Regions from separate parts of the Allobosea sp. LjRoot90 genome, predicted to be linked through region 3. Evidence: riboswitches for the same ligand, from Rfam matches in the RefSeq annotation. Region 3 holds a riboswitch; each other region holds the start of a gene.
The links. Region 3 has a riboswitch for cobalamin ahead of ACSQ3M_RS24225 (CbtB domain-containing protein). Riboswitches for the same ligand answer to the same signal wherever they lie in the genome.
Positions count from the first base shown of each region.

Region 1: linked by a shared signal. The riboswitch ahead of ACSQ3M_RS16615 (ABC transporter substrate-binding protein) and the one ahead of ACSQ3M_RS24225 (CbtB domain-containing protein) in region 3 are both predicted to bind cobalamin.
Region 2: linked by a shared signal. The riboswitch ahead of ACSQ3M_RS17715 (TonB-dependent receptor plug domain-containing protein) and the one ahead of ACSQ3M_RS24225 (CbtB domain-containing protein) in region 3 are both predicted to bind cobalamin.

Region 1 covers NZ_CAXUTF020000004.1:251,742-253,994, forward strand. Annotated here, with positions in the region: gene ACSQ3M_RS16610 (mandelate racemase/muconate lactonizing enzyme family protein) at 1-394, shown strand, start outside; cobalamin riboswitch at 424-634, shown strand; gene ACSQ3M_RS16615 (ABC transporter substrate-binding protein) at 876-1,886, shown strand; gene ACSQ3M_RS16620 (FecCD family ABC transporter permease) at 1,883-2,253, shown strand, end outside.
Region 2 covers NZ_CAXUTF020000004.1:484,730-486,982, forward strand. Annotated here, with positions in the region: gene ACSQ3M_RS17715 (TonB-dependent receptor plug domain-containing protein) at 1-861, opposite strand, end outside; cobalamin riboswitch at 984-1,183, opposite strand; gene ACSQ3M_RS17720 (hypothetical protein) at 1,238-2,134, opposite strand; gene ACSQ3M_RS17725 (NUDIX hydrolase) at 2,251-2,253, opposite strand, start outside.
Region 3 covers NZ_CAXUTF020000008.1:83,874-86,126, forward strand. Annotated here, with positions in the region: gene cobO (cob(I)yrinic acid a,c-diamide adenosyltransferase) at 1-572, opposite strand, end outside; gene cobU (bifunctional adenosylcobinamide kinase/adenosylcobinamide-phosphate guanylyltransferase) at 575-1,087, opposite strand; cobalamin riboswitch at 1,146-1,329, shown strand; gene ACSQ3M_RS24225 (CbtB domain-containing protein) at 1,365-1,538, shown strand; gene ACSQ3M_RS24230 (CbtA family protein) at 1,549-2,253, shown strand, end outside.

The DNA of each region.
Region 1 (2,253 bases), on a different contig from region 3:
GCAGCTCATCGACTATGGCGCCATCGGCTATGTCCAGATCGATTGCGGCCGGATCGGCGGCATTGGCCCGTCGAAGGCGGTGGCCGATTATGCGGTGGCGAAAGGCGTGACCTTCGTCAATCACACCTTCACCTCGCATCTCGCCCTCTCGGCCTCGCTGCAGCCTTATGCGGGGCTCGCCGATCACGAGATCTGCGAATACCCGGCGATGCCGAAGCCGCTCGCCACGGCGATCTCCGCCAACCATCTGGAGCGCGATGCGCAGGGGCAGGTCGCGGCGCCGGATGCGCCCGGCCTCGGCATCGAGGTCGCGACCACGGCGCTGCAAGGCTACCTCCAGGACGTCGAAATCTCGGTCCAGGGCAAGCGGCTCTACAGCACGCCCAGTCTCTGAGCGGCGCTTGACGGCGCGGTCCCGCCTTATAGGGTAGCCGTGATCGAGGTTCTCCGGGTTGCTTCCGGAGCTAAGAGGGAATTCGGTGAGGCGCGCTTGCGCCAAAGCCGAGGCTGCCCCCGCAACTGTAAGCGGCGAGCCCTCCGTCCATCGTCCACTGGCGCTCCTTGCGCCGGGAAGGCCGGGCGGAGCCAGCGTCGACCCGCGAGCCAGGAGACCTGCCCCGATCGTCGAAGACGTCTTTCGGGCGGGGTGTCCCGGAGGTGTGCATCGGTGGCGGTCGTCCGAGCCCGCCATCTGTCCACATCCCCTGCGCAGCTCCCATCCGTCATCTCGGGGAGCGATGAAGTCCATGTCCATGGCGACCGCCATGCGCGCGACCGCGCAGAGCTTGACGGCTGCGTGCCGTCCACTCTATCAGAAATGCAACATTGTTACATTTGAGGTTCGTCCCGTGCCGACTGCGCGTCAATTCGCCCGCCTGCTGCAATGGCCCGCCGCGGCGCTTCTCGGCACTTTGCTCGCGGGCGCAGCCTCAGCCGCGCCGACGCAGTATCCGCTGACATTGGAGAACTGCCGCGAGAGCGTGACCTTCAGTGCGCCGCCCAAGCGCGTCGTCGCGATTGGCCAGACGCAGACGGAGATTCTCTACGCGCTCGGCCTCGGCGACCGTGTCGTCGGCACTGCCGTCTGGTTCTCGCCGGTCGCCAAGCCTTATGAGGCCACCAACGCCAAGGTGAAGCGCCTCGCAGACAATGATCCGAGCTTCGAGGCGGTGCTGGCGCAGGAGCCGGATCTCGTCACCGCGATGTTCGAATGGCATGTCGGGCCCAACGGCATCGTCGGCAAGCGCGACCAGTTCGCGAAGGTCAAGGTCCCGACTTACGTCTCGCCGACCGATTGCGTCGGCAAGGACAATTCCGGCGCCGGCGATGGCGTGCGCACCCAGATGTTCACGATGGAGCTGGTCTATCGCAACATCCGCGAGTTCGGGCAGATCTTCGACGTCGCCGACCGGGCCGAGACGCTCGTTGTCGAGCTCAAGGCACGCGAGGACAAGGCGGTCCAGGCGGTGGCGAACGTCAAGGCCAAGGACGTGCCGGTCGTCGTCTGGTTCTCCAGCAAGGACATCAAGGGCGACGGCTTCATGGCCGGCAGGAACGGCGTGCCCGCCTATATCCTGTCGAAGCTCGGCGCCCGCAACGTCATCAGCACCAATGAGGAATGGCCGCTGGTCGGCTGGGAGAGCATCGCCGCCGCCAACCCCGCGGTGATCGTCACGGTGAAGATGGATCGCCGCCGCTTTCCGGCTGACGATATCGAGAAGAAGCTCGACTTCCTGAAGACCGACCCCGTCGCCAGTAAGCTCGATGCGGTGAAGAACAACCGCGTCGTCATCCTGGATGTCGGCGCGACCCGCGCCGGTCTCGACACGGTTGATGGCATCGAGACTCTCGCCAAGGCGATCGCCGGCTTCGGCCTTTCTCCTTGAGCCACGCCGTCCACGGCCCCAACTGGCCGGCGCGGATCGCCATCGCGCTGGCTTCTCTCGCCGCGCTCACCTTCTCGGTGGCGCTGGCGGTGACGATCGGCGAGATGCGCATCCCGCTGGAGACGGCGCTGCGGGCGCTCGGCAACGGTTTGTTCGACCTCGATTTCCCGGTGAGCGCGATCCAGCAGGGCGTGATCTTCGATTATCGCCTGAGCCGGGCGCTGATGGCGGGCTTGTGTGGCGGGGCTCTCGCGCTCTCGGGCGCGATCCTGCAGGCACTGCTGCGCAATCCGCTGGCGGAGCCCTATGTTCTCGGCATCTCGGCCGGCGCCTCGACCGGCGCCGTCGCGGTGCTGATCCTCGGCGT
Region 2 (2,253 bases), on a different contig from region 3:
GTAGTTCTGGCTGGAATGGAAAGCGTCCGGCCGGCTCGGGAAGCCGGAATCGCTGGTGAAGAGCAACTGGCCGTCGATATAGCGGCCGACCCAGTTGACGCTCAGCGTGTCGGTCAGCCGGGCGCCGAGGCGGGCGGAATAGCTCCAGTTATCGTAGGAGTTGGGATTGCGGCGCCTACCCGCCGGAACCAGCCCGGGCGGGGTCACCGGCGTCGAATCCGCGCGGAAATGGCTGACGCCGAAGGCGTAGTCGAAGCGGTCATTGCCGCCGCTGAGGCCGATGCTCTGGTTGAAGGTGCCGTGGGAGCCGGCCTCGACGGAGGCTGTCACCTTGGGCGGGCCTTCGCCGCGCTTGGTGGTGATGGAGATGACGCCGCCGAGCGCATTGGCGCCATAGAGGCCGCTCTGGGGACCGCGCAGCACCTCGATCCGCTCGATATCGGTGGTCAGCATCTGGCCGAAATCGAAGGAGCGGTTCGGTGTCGAAGGGTCGTTCACCTCGATGCCGTCGATCAGGACCTTGACGTGGTTCGAGTTGGTGCCGCGCATGAAGACCGAGGTCAGCCCGCCCGGACCATTGGTCTGGACGAGATTGAGGCCAGGCACGGCGGCGAGCGCCTGCGGCAGGGTGCGGCGCTGCTGGTGCTCGATCTCCTTGGCGGTGACGACGGTGACGGAGCTGGCGATCTCCCTGGCCGGGGTCGGCACGCCCGTCGGGCTGACGACGAGCTCGTCCAGCGCGATCGGCTTCTCGCCCGATTGCGCCAGCGCCGCGAGCGGCGTCAGCATGGTCGAGGCGGCGAGCAGGGAGAAGACGAACGGGAAACACCCGCTCTTGGCGGGGCTGGGCAAACGGATCACGGTAAAACCTCGGCGGTAACGTCAGTGGCACGTCACCGCGAACGAGATAATCCGCTCCGCTCCCGCAAGCGGGCGCGCAAAGGCTTATCACCCATCAGCGGACCCCCGGCCGATGTGTTCGCGTGTGACCACGGCTGACGGCAGGTCTCCTGGCTCGCGGGTCACCGCCTTTCACCGCCTTCCCAGGTCCGAGGCCCCAGTGGCATATGGTGAAAGGCTCGCCGCTTACAGTTGCGGGGGCAGCCGCAGCATGAGGTGGCTAAGCCACCCGCACTGCGTTCCCTTTTGATCCCGTGAGGGAACCGTCGCGTTCACGACTAGGGCGGAAATGCGGCGGGGTCAATTCGGCCGGCCGATGCTGCCCTCGAATGGGCCTTCAGAAGCTGTAGGCCGCTTTCACCTTCACCAGATGCTGGCTGAAATTGGTGATGTCGAGATCGCCGGGCACACCCTTGGCCTTGCCGGCGATCTGGACATTGTAGGCGGCCGAGATGGCGAATTGCTTGGTCGCCTGCCAGAAGATGCCGGGGCCGGCGAAGGTGGCGTAGCCGGCGTCCTTGCCGAAGCCGAGCTCATTGTGACGGCGCTGATGGCGGACCTCGCCGCTGAGATAGAGCCCGTCGATCAGCTGCCAGGCGAGCGAGCCGCCGACCGTGAAGGTCGAGGAACGCAGATAGGGGCTCGGGCCCGTCCAGGTCAGGTCGTGCGAGAGGTTGAGCGCGGCGTAGAGCTTGCCGGGGACCAGCGTCTTGTCGGCAAAGATGCGGATGCCGGTGTTGTAGGTGGTGAAGTTGCCGGCGCCGCTTGGGTCGTTGCGGTTGAAGCTGGGGTCGACGACGACGGTCAGGCCGATGCCGTGCAAATCGCGTCCGAGCAGGCGGTATTTCATCTCGACGCCGGCGCCGAAGCTGCGGCTGTCGGCGCCCGTGCCGGCGATGGTGGCATCGGTATAGCCGCCGAGCAGATAGGGGCCGATCTCGAAGCAGGGGAAGAGCCCGTAGGAGCCCTGGAGCTGCAGGCCGTGCGCGGCCTGGCGGCCGTCGCGGACACCGAAGCCGCCGCCATAGGTCAGGCTCGCGCCGAAGGAGCCGACTTCGGCGACGTCCGAACCCGTCGTGAAGCCGAAGGCGTCGGTCGGGATGCCCTCGCTCTCGGTACAGGCCGAAAGCACGGGCGGCGCGACCGGCGCGCCCTTGCGCGAGGGCAGATCGGCAGCAAGCGCCGGCGAGAGCAGGCTTGAGACGGCAAGGGCGAAAGCGGCGGGCTTGAGCATGGCTGGCGATCCTGTTGATGAACCCACCCTACGCAAATGCGAATGAGTCGCAATATGAAATGATCGATCGCGGGATCATATCGTTACATTGTTGCAGACGAGCAACAGCGGGCCGCTCA
Region 3 (2,253 bases):
GCAAAATGGTGCTTCACCAGCGTCATTTCCGTCACGAGGTCAGCGGCCTCGGTCAGCTCCGGCTTGGCGTTGCGGCCGGTGACGACGATGTGCAGGTCGGAGCGACGAGCAGCCAACGTCGCGACCACCTCCGCGAGCGGCAGATAGTCGTAGCGCAGGGCGATGTTGAGCTCGTCCAGCACCAATAGCCGGATGCTCTCATCCGCCATCAGTTCCTTCGCCTTGTCGAAGGCGCGGGTCGCGGCGGCAATGTCGCGGGCCTTGTCCTGCGTCTCCCAGGTGAAGCCCTCGCCCATGGAGTGCCAGGAGACCTGGTCGCCGAATGCGTCCAGCGCCTTGCGCTCGCCGGTCGACCAGGCGCCCTTGATGAACTGCACGACGCCGATGCGCCAGCCATGGCCGAGCGCGCGCAGGATCAAACCGAAGGCGGCGGTCGACTTGCCCTTGCCCGGGCCGGTGTTGACGATCAGCAGGCCTTTTTCGAGCGTCTTGCCGGCGACCTCCGCGTCCTGAACCGCCTTGCGCTTGGCCATCTTCGCTTTGTGGCGGGCGGCGTCCTCGGTCTCGTCCATCGCTACTTCACCTGCATCGGCAATCCGGCGACCATGAAGACCACGCGCCCGGCCTGCGCCGCAAGGCGCTGATGCAAGCGGCCGGCCTCGTCGCGGAAGCGGCGGGCGAGCGCATTGTCCGGCACGATGCCCAGCCCGACCTCGTTCGAGACCAGCACGACCGGTGCCGTCGCCTCGCGGCAGGCCGCGATAAGCTCGCCCGTCGCGATCGCGATATCGCGCTCGGCGAGCAGCAGATTGGTCAGCCAGAGCGTCAGGCAATCGACCAGGATGGGCTGCCCAGTCCGGGCATTGCGGATCGCCTCCGGCAGGGCGACCGGGGCGTCGACCGTTTGCCAATCGCGGGACCGGCGGGCGCGATGCTCGGCGATGCGGGCACGCATCTCGTCGTCATAGGCCTGGGCGGTGGCGATATAGGTCCAGGCGGGCGGCAGTGCCTCGATCAGCGCCTCGGCATGACGGCTCTTGCCGGAGCGGGCGCCGCCGAGGACGAGGGTGAGCGGGGGAAGGGTCATGTGAGCCGCCATGCGCTTTCCAGTCGGGCATTGCATTGCACAGCGACCACCGGATGGCTAATGATCATCCATGACGGTGCCTCGACGACGAGGTGAAAAGGGAACGCGGTGAAGGACCGCGGCTGCCCCCGCAACTGTAAGCGGCGAGTTCCGCGCCATCGGCCACTGGTTTTTCGACCGGGAAGGCGGCGCAGGACATCAGACCCGCGAGCCAGGAGACCTGCCGTCATTCGATGTCGTCCAACAGGCTGCCGGTGGGGTGGCCAGGAGTGAGCCAATGAACACCGCAACCGTTACCAGCCAGGCCAGCGTCTCGGAACGAGCGAAAGCCGTCGCCGCCGCGCTGATCCTCGGCTTCGTGCTGATCTACACCGTCGGCTTCGCCGCCTCGTCCAATATCCACAACGCGGCGCACGACACGCGTCACGGCCTCGCCTTCCCCTGCCATTGAGGGGAAGCACATGGTCACGCGTGTTCTCACGGTCAGCATCCTGGCCGGGCTCTTGGCTGGGCTGCTGATCTCGGCACTCCAGCACGTCACCACCACCCCGCTGATCCTCAAGGCCGAGACCTATGAGGCGGCGCTGCGTGTGCAAGGCGCCCCGATGCAGGCCGCCTTCACCGGCGACGCCCGCATCATTCTCGTCCATAACGACCCGAAAGCCGGGGCGGAACACACCGGCGAGCACGAATGGAAGCCGCAGGACGGCTTGCAGCGCACCGCCTTCACCAGCCTGGTGACGATTGCGACCGCGATCGGCTTCGCCGCATTGCTGCTTGCCGGGATGATCGCGGCCAACGAGCAGATCGACCAGCGCCGGTCGCTCGCTTGGGCCATCTGCGGTTTCCTCGCCTTCGGGCTCGCTCCGGCGATGGGGCTGGCGCCGGAACTGCCGGGCTCCGCTGCAGCCGAGCTCCAGCAACGCCAGCTCTGGTGGCTGCTGACGGCCGTGGTCACTGCCGGCGCGCTCTTCGTGTTCCTGCGGGTCGAAGCCTCCTGGGCCCGGGCGCTCGCCGTGCTGGCACTGCTGCTGCCGCATCTGATCGGCGCGCCGCACCCGGCCGCGCCGGAAAGCAAGGTGCCAGCCGAGATCGCCGCGCATTTCGCCGCGCTCTCGCTCGCCATCCAGGCCGCGCTCTGGCTTGCCACCGGTTTTGCCGTCGGC